2 regions of the Paraburkholderia sp. GAS348 genome follow, and region 1 is predicted to be linked to the other one. Evidence: riboswitches for the same ligand, from Rfam matches in the RefSeq annotation. Region 1 holds a riboswitch; the other holds the start of a gene.
What was found. Region 1 has a riboswitch for glycine ahead of P3T22_RS23455 (D-amino acid dehydrogenase). Riboswitches for the same ligand answer to the same signal wherever they lie in the genome.
Positions count from the first base shown of each region.

Region 2: another riboswitch for glycine. It lies ahead of gcvT (glycine cleavage system aminomethyltransferase GcvT); the one in region 1 lies ahead of P3T22_RS23455 (D-amino acid dehydrogenase).

Region 1 is NZ_JBNPVT010000016.1:48,013-54,309, reverse strand. It holds gene P3T22_RS23475 (HAD family hydrolase) at 1-414, shown strand, start outside; gene P3T22_RS23470 (hypothetical protein) at 714-836, shown strand; gene P3T22_RS23465 (hypothetical protein) at 838-1,074, shown strand; gene P3T22_RS23460 (BON domain-containing protein) at 1,222-1,491, opposite strand; gene P3T22_RS23455 (D-amino acid dehydrogenase) at 1,597-2,808, opposite strand; glycine riboswitch at 2,983-3,076, opposite strand; gene P3T22_RS23450 (LysE family translocator) at 3,308-3,940, shown strand; gene P3T22_RS23445 (YceH family protein) at 4,222-4,926, shown strand; gene P3T22_RS23440 (MipA/OmpV family protein) at 4,974-5,771, opposite strand; gene P3T22_RS23435 (alpha/beta hydrolase) at 5,870-6,297, opposite strand, start outside.
Region 2 is NZ_JBNPVT010000010.1:22,012-28,308, reverse strand. It holds gene P3T22_RS18285 (alginate lyase family protein) at 1-91, opposite strand, end outside; gene gcvP (aminomethyl-transferring glycine dehydrogenase) at 209-3,139, opposite strand; gene gcvH (glycine cleavage system protein GcvH) at 3,234-3,614, opposite strand; gene gcvT (glycine cleavage system aminomethyltransferase GcvT) at 3,677-4,795, opposite strand; glycine riboswitch at 4,877-5,048, opposite strand; glycine riboswitch at 5,071-5,172, opposite strand; gene P3T22_RS18265 (hypothetical protein) at 5,315-5,668, opposite strand; gene P3T22_RS18260 (oxidoreductase) at 5,865-6,297, opposite strand, start outside.

The sequences.
Region 1 (6,297 bases):
CCGGGGGCATTGGATGCGATCAAAAACGTGTCGAAGCATGGGCCCGCGGTGATTTTGTCCGATGGCGATGTGGTGTTCCAGCCGCGCAAGATCGCCCGCTCGGGCTTATGGGACGAGGTCGAGGGACGGGTTTTGATCTACATCCATAAGGAGCAGATGCTCGATCAGGTGATGGAGTGTTATCCGGCCCGGCAGTACGTGATGGTGGATGACAAGTTGCGGATTTTGACGGCCATGAAGAAGGCCTGGGGGGAGAGGCTGACTACGGTTTTTCCTCGCCAGGGGCATTACGCCTTCGATCCCAAAGAGATATCCAGCAATCCGCCTGCGGATGTGACGATTGAGAGGATTGGGGAACTGGCTGATATCGACGTCAATCTGCTTCTGAGCGGCGGGACGGCAGGGGGCGCTTAGGCCCCCAATCAGATGCGGTCCGCCGTCGCGCATTTAGCATATCGAGGGTAACCGCATCGACTTAATGCTCGCTTAAAGTCTGGCGCAAGACCGGCAGCCTCGGGCACTTCAGCGGGCCGACGGCTCAACAGATCAATAGTCCAACAACGTACAGACACGGCGCCCAATTGAGCGCATGATCCTTGCTTGGCGCGCGTCGTAAACAGGTTTGCTCAAAATCAGCCGCGCGCTCAATCGGACGCCCGCTTTCACGTCGCAGGCAATCAAGCGCTGTGCGGCCGGCGGGCCAAGGAAAAATCATGACATCCGCAATCTGGGGCATCGTGGCCGGCATGGTGCTGATGTTCGGCGCCTCGATGTACCTGCGTCAGTTGCGTCTCCTGCACCGCCCGGACCGCCGCTGGACCGGCAAGAAACGTTGATTTGTCCCACATCCTCGAAAAGGGAGGCTCCATGTCACTATTACCTTCTCAGCGGCGCTCGCCGTCGCCGTTGCGCCAATCCGATTCCCCAGGCGCCGTGCGCGACCGGCGCGCCGAACTCGGCCGCGCCGATGAAGCGCGCGCCGAACAACGCGAACGCGACGACGCGCGCAACGATCCCAATGCCAGCAAATGGCGCTACCAGCCGCCACAACGGGACCAGAAAGAGCCGGTTTGAGACCCTTCAACTGAAAACCCGCGAACGAGCAGTCGCACAATCGAACAATCGAGCGGGCGCTAGCCACCGTTCGGGCCGGCAATCGAATCGGCCGCTCCACACTCCACGCCACGACAATCTGCGCGCGCCTGGCTATCACGCGAAAGGCTATATCAACACGCTTGGTTTTATCGTCGTGTGGTCTGAAATGCCTGTTACGCCGAACAGGCGGGAGACGTCTTCGAGTGCTGCGGTTCTTTGTTGCTCGCGGTGAAGTTCGCCTAGCAGGCTGATGCGGCCGTGTAAGACTTTGACATGCAGGACGTTTGGGGGAAGGGCTGCATCCCAGGCTAGGCGCCTGATCGCTTCTGCGGCGATCTGTCCATCGGTGAGGTGCGTGCTTGCGTTGCTGCGCGCGGCGGAGCGGGAGCTAGCCATGGAGATTCCCTCGAGAGGGGACAGCGATTGGACAACACTAGCAGATGTCAAGGCCAACGCCACAAAAGCACAGACCAACAAGCGCCGCGCAGGCAAAAACAAGACCTATTGAATAGACCCAGCCACGACCTGCGCCGTAGCCGCCGACAACGTCCACCCCAAATGCCCATGCCCGGTGTTATAAAAGACGCCGCGCCGTTTCCCGCGCCCCACCTTCGGCAACATACTCGGCAGCATAGGCCGTAACCCAGCCCATGGAATCACCTTCGAAGTCGACACCTCAGGAAAATACCGTCGAGTCCAGTCGACCAAAGGCGCGATCCGATCCGACCGAATATCCCGATTGAACCCATTGATCTCCGCCGTGCCGGCGACCCGAAACCGATCCACGCCGAGCCGGCTAGTCACGATCTTCGCGCTATCGTCGAGCAGACTCACCCACGGCGCGCGCTGCTGGCTCACTTCATCGTCGAGGCAAACGGTGATCGAATAGCCCTTCACCGGGTAGACATTCACGTGATCGCCCAGCATTGCCGCAAAATCGCGGCTCTTTACACCGGCACACACCACGATCTGCTCAAAAGCAAACTGCTGCGGCTCACCGGCCAGATTCACGCTCAGCGAAAACCGCCCCTCAGCCGGCTGTTCGATAGCCGTAATTTCCGCATCGTAATGAAACTCCACGCCATGCCGCGCGCACGCCTCTGCAAGCCCACGTGTGAACTTGTGAATATCGCCAGTCGAATCCGAAGGCGTAAAAAAACCGCCAAAAAAATCACCCTGCAGCGTAGGCTCGATCGCATGCAACTCGCTCGACGTCACCGGATTCCGGTCCAGGCCGCCTTCGCGCAGCAATTCATTCACCTTGCTCGCGGCATCGAATTCCTTGCGCGTCTTATAGATGTGCAAAATGCCGCGCCGCTCCAGATCGAAGTCGATCCCCTCGCGCTCGGCGATCGAAAACAGATGCTCACGCGCTGCAATCGCGAGCCGCACCGTTTCGACGGTGTTCGCGCGATAGCGCGGAATCTGCCGTAAAAATTCGCCCATCCACGAATACTTGTGCCACGTGGGCATCGGATTGAGCAGCAGCGGGGCGTCGCGCGTGAGCATCCAGCGCAAGCCCTTCAGCACGGTGGCCGCACTGTTCCAGACTTCCGCATTGCTGGCGGACAGTTGGCCACCGTTGGCGAACGAGGTCTCCATCGCCGCATAGCGATGACGTTCGAACACGGTGACGTGGTGGCCGCGCTGCGCCAGGGCGTGAGCAGTCGTGACGCCGGTAATGCCGGCGCCGATAATGGCGATTCTTGACATGACATGATCCAGAGTAGTTGAGCATCACCGGTGTCGATTTCGTATCGAAACCGGCGTCGATGCCCCATCTGTTCATGTACCTGAGAGTTTCTTCCCGTGAGCATACGCGCGCGACGTAAGCGGTATGCGGGGAATCCCCTTCGGTGGGCGCGCACGGCGCCGCTCTCCAGATGTTCCAGCTGCGCGGTCCTTTTGCCTGAGAGTTTCCGGGGCGGTTGCTCCGTCGGCGTCGTCACAAACCTCTGACGATCTCTCCCGCGCTGCGATGCAGAACGGCTCGACGATACCGGGCAAAAGTCTTCGCCGCAAGTGTTTCCTGCAATGCAGCGCCCCATCGGCCCGGTACCGCGCCATATGGAACGGCAGTTCCGGCCACAAACGCGATGACCGCCGTTCAACTGCCGGCGTGGGTTTTTCAGGTCCGGATAGAGGGCTTGAAGCGGCGACATCGGCTATATTGGGTGGCGTTGCCCGACTTCAATTCACAGAGGAGACCGCCGTGCCCGCTGTCACAACCCTGCTCGCCTTCGCCCTGGTCTCGTTCGGCATGGTGCTCACGCCCGGCCCGAACATGATCTATCTGATCTCGAGATCGCTCTGCCAGGGGCGGCGCGCCGGACTCGTGTCGCTCGGCGGCGTCGCGCTCGGCTATGTGTTCTACGTGTTTTGCGCGGCGTTCGGTATCACGGCGCTGCTGTTGACGGTGCCTTACGCGTACGACGCGTTGCGATTCGGCGGCGCACTTTACCTGCTGTATCTGGCGTGGCAAGCGGTCAAGCCGGGCGGCCGCTCGCCGTTCCAGGTGCGCGACCTGCCGCACGACAGCCGCCGCAAGCTGTTCACGATGGGCCTCGTGACAAACCTCGCGAATCCAAAGATCGCCGTGATGTATCTGTCGCTGCTGCCGCAATTCATTTCACCGGAGCACGGCAGCGTGCTCACGCAGTCGATCGCGCTGGGCTGCGTGCAGATTGTTATCGCCGTCACGATCAATGCGCTGATTGCGAGCACGGCGGGTTCGATTGCCGGGTTTCTCGCTGGGCGGCCAGTGTGGCTGCTGGTGCAACGCTGGCTGATGGGCACCGTGCTCGCCGGTCTGGCCGTGCGGATCGCGCTGGACGCGCGCCGTTAAACCACATATCGAAGACTCGCCTGAGCCTGAGCAGCGGGCGCCCTGGCCACATCATGCTCATAGCGTCTTTTACATGAGTGTGGATATTCATCAACGAAACAGACATGCGCTTCGAGGAATGCGGACGCGTTCGGGACACACTCGGCCATTGCGGAGATTCGTACACCGCGAGCGGCCGGGGCGTTTATCATAGTGCCCACAAACTAAAACCTGCCGCCCGGCTGTGCCACGGTAATGCACACCCTCCACGAGACCAGGCGGCGCATGCGGCGACATCCTCCATGAACTCCACTCCCGACGCTGTTTCCCGTCCCTCAATCCGCGCTTTGACCTTGCTTGAAGGGCGCGTGCTTGGCGTGTTAGTCGAAAAGCAACACACCGTGCCGGACAGTTATCCGCTTTCGCTGAACGCGCTGACCTTGGGCTGCAATCAGAAGACCGGCCGCACACCCGTGATGAATGCGACCGAAGCCGAGGTGCTGACCGCCATCGACGGCTTGAAGCGCCTGAGCCTGGTGATGGAGGGCAGCAGCAGCCGCGTGCCGCGCTTCGAGCACAACATGAATCGGGTATTGGGCTTGCCAAGTCAGTCGGCGGCCTTGCTGACCACATTGCTGCTGCGCGGTCCGCAGACGGCGGCCGAGTTGCGCTTGAACAGCGCGCGCCTGCATGGATTTGCCGACATCTCGTCGGTCGAGGCGTTTCTCGACGAGTTGGCTGCCAACGACCCGCCGCGGGTAGCGAAGCTGGCCCGCACGCCGGGCGAGCGCGAAAATCGCTGGGCGCATCTGCTATGCGGCGAAGTCAGCGCGAGTGATCTGGCACAGCCGGGCGGGGAAGATGAGCTCGTGCCCTTGTCGGCGTTCGAGGCGGTAAAAGCCGAACAGAAGCGGCTTGCCGATGAGGTGAGCCGGCTTCAGGTGGTGGTGCGGCGCATGGCTGCCGAGTTGGGAATTGAAGTTGAAGAGCTTGGCACAGGGGATTGAAGCTTGATTGGCTTTCCGCGCGCCGCGAGCGTGCGAAAAGCCAGAAACTAGAACTTGTAGTTCACCGAAGCGAGTGTGTTGAGCTCGAATCTTTTTTCGGTAATCGGGCTATTCGCCGCGTCGTGCTCCAGTCGCCCGAAGGTAGCGGAAACCGACCCATTCCAGTGTTTGGAAAAGTCGTAAGTCACCATGGCGTTCATATGGACGTCCCGCACCCCGGCACTGGTGCTATACGTGGGCAGTCCTGACGCGGCGCTCTGCTGCCCGGACACGCCGAAGAACGTCCGCGTATAGGTCGCGTTCGCCCAGGTAAAGCCTGGGCCCACCGAGAACAACCAGCCGCCAACCGGCGCGGAAGCCACGAAATCCGTGCTGACCGTCGTCCCCTGGTGATTCCCGGCGATATCCTGGTACAACGCCACCGAACCGGTAAACGCCCACCACGTGTAGTCAGCGAAAAGCTTCAGTTTCGGACCGCCATTCACGTTGCCAAGTCCATGCAGGCGCGGATCGTCGGACTCCTTGCGAGTCTGGAAGTCGAAACTCAGCGCCGCGCCCACGTGATAGGCAGGACCGTGCAGTACGTTGACGCCGAGCACGTCAGGGCCCTGCGAGAAAATCCGGTCGTCATAGGAGATGTCCAGCGCAGGGAATGGGAATACGCTCAACTGTCGCGATCCCGGGTACTTGGGCGTGATCACCACGCCAGGTCCCACGCCGATTTTCCATTTGCTGTCGGTGGCCGCGCCCGTGCTCGCGTCAGTGGTCGCGTTCGGACTTGCATCCTCCGCGTAGGCTGCGCGCGCTGTGCAAAGGCCGAGTGCAGCGGCGAGCAGCAGTGACATGCGTGCGGATTTGCCGAACCGGACGGCGGTATGCAGCGGCGCGCGCGCGGCCTGGCCGTTTCTCTGCGTCGAATGCGTCGAATGCGTGGTAGGCGCCGTCATGCGCGCGCCTTGCCAAGCGCCGCAAGTTGCCTAAGGCGCCGCGCCAGCGCCTTCGAGACGACCTGTTGCTTGCCGCTATCGTCGCCGCTATGGGCAACTTCGCTCTCGCGCAGAAATAGCGCGGTTTCGCGCGCGACGATTTCGCGCTCGTTATCTGACGTAATCATGTGATACGAATCATCCAGCCAGATTGTGCGTAAAAAGGCAGCGCCGATATTCGCGGCGACAAACCGGGCATTGCGGGGACTCGAGGTCTCATCGTCGATCGCGTGGACAATCAGGCAATCGGTCTTGATGTCGCGCACCTGCGTGCGCACGCTCGCGGCGAGGCGGCTTGCCTGGCGCAATGCCGGCAATGAAATCGTCGACGGACCGACCTCGCTGAAGTCGCTGCGCTGCATGGCGCGGGCGATCTTCGCTCGGA
Region 2 (6,297 bases), on a different contig from region 1:
CGCCCGCCAACAGCAATGTGCAAGCCTGCTGCCACGTCTGGGCTCGCCTTGCTTCGGTCTGGCTTTGCATCAATCGCACCTTTCGCGCCATGCGAAACTCCTCGTTAGGCTGATTCGGTGTGTGATGTTAGCCGTTTGCGGACACAAGCGACAGAACCGTGCAACGCCTGCTTACAACCTTCAGACGCTGCGCGGTTTGCGGCCACGCTTACTCGTAGTCGGCGATCGGCACGCAGGAGCAGAACAGATTGCGGTCGCCGTACACGTTGTCCGCGCGGCCGACCGGCGGCCAGTACTTCTTGGCGATCAGCGTGGGCAGCGGATACGCGGCGGTTTCGCGCGCATACGCATGCTTCCAGTCGTTCGCGATGACTACCGCCGCCGTGTGCGGCGCGTGCTTCAGCGGATTGTCTTCACGGTCCGAGCGGCCTTCTTCGACGGCGCGAATTTCCTCGCGGATCGCGATCATCGCTTCGATGAAGCGGTCGAGCTCTTCCTTCGACTCCGATTCGGTCGGCTCGACCATCAGCGTGCCCGGCACCGGGAAGCTCATGGTCGGTGCGTGGAAGCCGTAGTCGGCGAGACGCTTGGCGACGTCGTCGACGGAGATGCCGCTGGTTTCCTTGAGCGGGCGCAGATCGAGAATGCACTCGTGCGCGACCAGTCCGCCCGGACCCGAATACAGCACCGGATAATGCGGCGCGAGTTTGTTCGCCACGTAGTTGGCGTTGAGGATCGCGGTTTCGGTGGCAGCGGTGAGGTTCTTCGCACCCATCATCGCGATGTACATCCACGAAATCGGCAGGATCGAAGCGGAACCGTACGGCGCGCCCGACACAGCGCCGATACCGTTCGGCGCACGCTCGTAGCCCGACGAAATCTGATTCGGCAGGAATTGCGCGAGATGCGCGCCGACCGCGACCGGACCGACGCCCGGTCCGCCGCCGCCGTGCGGAATACAGAAGGTCTTGTGCAGATTCAGGTGCGAGACGTCGCCACCGAACTGACCCGGCGCACAGAGGCCGACCATGGCGTTCATGTTCGCGCCGTCCACATAAACCTGGCCGCCGTGCGCATGCACGATCTCGCAGATTTCGCGGACGTTTGATTCGAACACGCCGTGCGTCGACGGGTACGTGATCATGATCGCCGCGAGCTTGTCGGCGTGCTGATCAGCCTTCTTCTTCAGGTCTTCGATATCGACGTTGCCTTGCGCGTCGCAAGCCACCACGACCACCTGCATGCCGGCCATTTGCGCCGACGCCGGGTTCGTGCCGTGCGCCGAAGCGGGAATCAGGCAGACATTGCGATGTGCTTCGCCGCGCGACGCGTGGTAAGCGTGAATGATCAACAGACCCGCGTATTCGCCTTGCGAGCCGGCATTCGGCTGCAGCGACACGGCTGCGTAGCCGGTGGCCGCGACCAGCATCTGTTCCAGCTGATCGATCATTTCGCGGTAGCCGACCGTTTGCTCAGCCGGGGCGAACGGGTGAATCTGACCGAATTCCGGCCACGTGACCGGCAGCATTTCGGAGGTCGCGTTCAGCTTCATCGTGCAGGAGCCCAGCGGGATCATCGAGCGGTCGAGCGCGAGGTCCTTGTCCGACAGGCTGCGCAGATAGCGCAGCATTTCCGTTTCAGAATGATGACGGTTGAACACGTGGTGCGTGAGGTACGCGCTGGTGCGTTCAAGCGCGGCGGGCACCGTGTTCTCTGCGGGGAGTTCTGCGTCGAGGGCGTCGATTTGCGGGACTTCCTCGACAAATGCCGCCTGCGCGAACGCTGCGAGCAGATCGGCCAGATCGCTGCGCGTGGTGGTTTCGTCGATCGAGATGCCGACGCGCGTGTCGCTCACGTGGCGCAGATTGATGCGCTTGGCCGTTGCCGCATCATGCAGTGCCTGGGTGCGTGCGCCGGTTTCGAACGTGAGCGTGTCGAAGAACGTGTCGTTGACGAGCGTGTAGCCGAGTTTCTTCGCGCCGGCTGCCAGCAATGCAGCGATGCGGTTCACACGCAGCGCGATCGTCTTCAGACCGTGCGGGCCGTGATAGACGGCGTACATGCTGGCCATGATCGCGAGCAGCGCTTGCGCGGTACACACGTTCGAGGTCGCTTTCTCGCGGCGGATATGTTGTTCGCGCGTTTGCAGCGCGAGACGCAGCGCGGGGTTGCCTTGCGCGTCGACGGTCACGCCGACGAGACGGCCCGGCATCTGACGCTTGAATTCGTCGCGCACGGCGAGGTAAGCCGCGTGCGGGCCGCCGAAACCGACCGGCACGCCGAAACGCTGCGTGTTGCCGACGGCCACGTCCGCGCCCCATTCGCCCGGCGGCGTCAACACGGTCAGCGCGAGCAGATCGGCGGCGACTACCACGTGGCCGCCTGCTGCATGGATCGCTTCAGCGAGTGCGCGGTAGTCGCGCACATCGCCGTTCACGCCTGGGTATTGCAGCAGCACGCCGAACGCATTCGCGTTCGCCGCTTCCGCAGCCGGGCCCACTTTCACTTCAATGCCGACCGGCGTGGCGCGCGTCTTCACCACTTCGATGGTTTGCGGCAGCACGTCGTCGGCGACGTAAAACACGTTCGACTTCGGCTTGCCGACGCGTTGCAGCAGCGTCATTGCTTCGGCGGCGGCGGTGGCTTCGTCGAGCAGCGAGGCGTTCGAGATCGCCAGACCGGTGAGGTCGACGATCATCTGCTGGAAGTTCAGCAGCGCTTCCAGACGGCCCTGCGAGATTTCCGGCTGATACGGCGTGTACGCGGTGTACCACGCCGGATTTTCGAGCACGTTACGCAGGATCACCGTCGGCGTGTGCGCGTTGTAATAGCCCTGCCCGATGTACGAGCGGAACACCTGGTTCTTGTCCGCCAGCTCACGCAGCGCGGCGAGCGCTTCCGCTTCGCTCTTCGGCTGCGCGAAGGGGCCGAGCGGCAGTGTTTCGCTGCGGCGGATCGTCTTCGGAATGACGGCGTCGATCAGCGCGGCGCGCGACGCAAAGCCGAGGGCTTCGAGCATCGCGTGCTGGTCGGCCGAATCGGGGCCGATGTGCCGTTCGGCGAAGGCGTCATGCACTTCGAGCGCGGCGAGCGAGAGAGGAGTGCGGTTCATCAGACGATCCGGGTGTTCGAGCTTCATGAGGTGTTCCTGGCGGTGCGGGCGTCCGTTCGACTGTCGAATCGGACGCGCCGCGCCTGTCGGGTTTAAACGTAATGGTGCAACTTGCGGTGAATCAGGCGCCGACGGACTTTGCGTACGCGTCTGCATCGATCAGGCGATCCTGCGATGCGTCCGCAGCCGGCTTGATCTTGAAGAGCCAGTTCTCGTACGGCGCGCTGTTGACGCCATCCGGCGTGTCGGCGACGGCCGGGTTCGCTTCGATGATTTCGCCCGAGACCGGCGCGTAGATATCGGAAGCGGCTTTCACCGATTCGATCACGGCGACGGTGTCGCCAGCGTTGACGGTCTTGCCCAGTTCCTGGACTTCGAAGAAGACGATGTCGCCGAGCGCTTCCTGCGCGTGGTCGGTGATGCCGACCGTCAGCGTGCCGTCCGCTTCGGTGCGGACCCACTCGTGCGATTCGGTGTATTTCAGATCGGCCGGGATGCTCATCGGATGCTCCTATGCGGTGTTATTCGGTAGTGTTTCAAAAAGGTGACGCACGCGCCGGCTGCTTAAATCGCCAGCACTTTGCCGTTGCGTACGAACGGCAGTTTTACCACGCTTGCGGGTACGTTTTTGTCACGAATCTGGACGTGAACGGTGTCGCCCGGCTGCACGCCTTTCGGCACACGCGCAAAGGCGATCGATTCCTGCATCGTGGGTGAAAAAGTACCGCTGGTGATCTCGCCTTCGCCCTGCGGCGTGACGACTTTCTGGTGAGCGCGCAGCACGCCTGCCGCCTTGCCGTTTTCCTTCAGCAGGATCAGACCGACGAATGCGGCCTGCGAGCCGTTGGCTTCGAGCTTGCCCTTGCCGACGAAGTCGCGCGGCGAGGTCAGATCGACAGTCCAGGCGAGGCCGGCGTCGAGCGGCGAGACGTTGTCGTCCATATCCTGGCCGTACAGGTTCATGCCGGCTTCGAGACGCAGCGTGTCGCGCGCGCCAAGACCTGCCGGGCGCACGCCTTGGACCTGCAGTGCGTTCCACAGCGCTTCGACGTGATCCGCCGGGACGATGATTTCGAAGCCGTCTTCGCCGGTGTAGCCGGTGCGGGCGACGGTGAGTTCGCCGAACGGCGTGTCTTCGATGCGCGCGGCGTTGAATGGCTTCAATGCTTCAGTGGCGGCTTGCGCCGTTGGCACGGTTTGCCAGACTTTTTCGCGGGCGTTCGGACCTTGCACGGCGACGATCGCGTAATCGCGGCGCGGCGTGATGGTGAGGCCGAAGCTGCCTTCGGCGTTGAGCTGGCCGAACCAGGCGATGTCTTTATCGGCGGTGCCGGCGTTGACGACCACGCGAAAGTGATTTTCGCCGAAGTAATAGACGATCAGATCGTCGATCACACCGCCATTCGGGTTCAGCAGACAGGAGTAAAGCGCGCGGCCCGGCGTTTGCAGCTTGGCGACGTTGTTGGCGAGCGCGTATTCGAAGAAGGCGCGCACGCGCTCGCCGGCGAAATCGACGACGCACATATGCGAGACGTCGAACATGCCGGCGTCGGTGCGCACGGCGCGGTGTTCGTCGATCTGCGAGCCGTAGTTGACGGGCATGTCCCAGCCGCCGAAATCGACCATGCGGGCGTTGAGCGCACGATGGGTGGCGTTGAGCGGGGTGTGTTTGAGTTCGGTCATGGGGCCTCGGGCGTCTCGCGAAACAAAAAAGGCCATGCGGCACGACGCCTCGCGGCCTGCCGGCTGCGAGCGATTGCGTTGCATGACCCCTCTGTCCTCGATACCTGAGAGATTGCGCTGCCGTACGATGTTGAAGCCACCATCGCTACGGTTAAGCGCGCGCCCCTTCGGTGGGCAGCTTGCCAGAATCTGCTCGATGTATACGGCGCATACACGACGCAGACGGCTACTGCCGCTCTCCAGAGTGCGAAAAACCTCTGCCATGAGGCGGGTTTTTCGACGCGGCCGGTCCTTTTGCCTGAGAGTTTGCGGGTGTGCCCCTTCGGCGGCGCGGCCTGCGATTTTCTGCGGCCAGCACGCTCTCCCGACGCGTGCGGCGAATGTACGCGAGGGCCGGGGGCTTGTCAAATAAAGGCTCGCAAGGGGCACGGCGGTTGGCGTTGCGGGTTCGCAAATATCGAAAAAAAGCGCGGGACGTGATGCCCGCGCTTCTTTGCTGCAGTGCCGGAACCCGCGCGATTATTCGCCGATGGCGTGCGCCGCGTTGTCCAGTTCCTGGTTCAGCACGCGCTGTTCGTCGCCGGACAGGCCGCCGCCGTGTTGAGCGGCCATGTCGTGGGCTTCCTGGCGGATCACGTCCAGACGGTGATGCAGGGCGCCGCCTTGCGGGGGCGGGTAGTAGCCTTGGTTGACGTGAGCGTCGATGCGGCGGCTCAGGTTGTCGATCCGGCCATTGACCTGGTTGAGGCGCTGATCCGCGATCTGCTGCGGATTAGGGCGCGGCGCCGGCGCGGGTTGCTGGGGCGCCACCACGCAGGCGGCGAGGGAGCTGAGCAATGCGCATGCTGCTACTGCGCGGACGATACGGGGCATGGACTCTCCGGAAGTCGTTGTCGTTTTGTGGTGCTACTGGGGTAGCAACGGATTGCTGGGGATTCGCGCTGACCGCGGAGGCGGGGTTATTTGTAACGTTATGTTCCTTTCGGGGCTGTCAGGCTCTTTGCCTTTGGCGGCGGCATGGTTCGCATGCCACCGCCCGATAGCCAGAAAGCGCCCCTTAGGCAAAAAGTCAGCGAAGACGCTCAAACGGCAGCCGGACGCCTTCTTCCGAACTCCGGGCGGCAAGCTCGATGATCGTCATCACGTCGACCGCATCCTGAGCGCTGACCGGGAATTTCACGCCGTTCTGAATGGCATCCGCCAAGGCAATATAAAAGCCGACGTATTCCCCATTGCGCGTAGGCACCGCCCGCTCCACTTCCTGATCGCCTTCGAGCGCGCGCAGCACCCCCGCCGCATTGCCGGCGCCGAATCCCTCGTCGCCGGGCCGCAAGCCGGCTTTCAACTGATCTTCCTGCGTATCGAGCCCGTATTTCACATAGCTCCCCTGCGTGCCGTGAATCGCAAACCTTGGCGCGACTAGCGCAGTCAGTGCGCTTGCATGCAACACCACTTCGAACTCGCCGTAGCCAAGCTGAATATGCACGTAGTCCGGCGCGCTG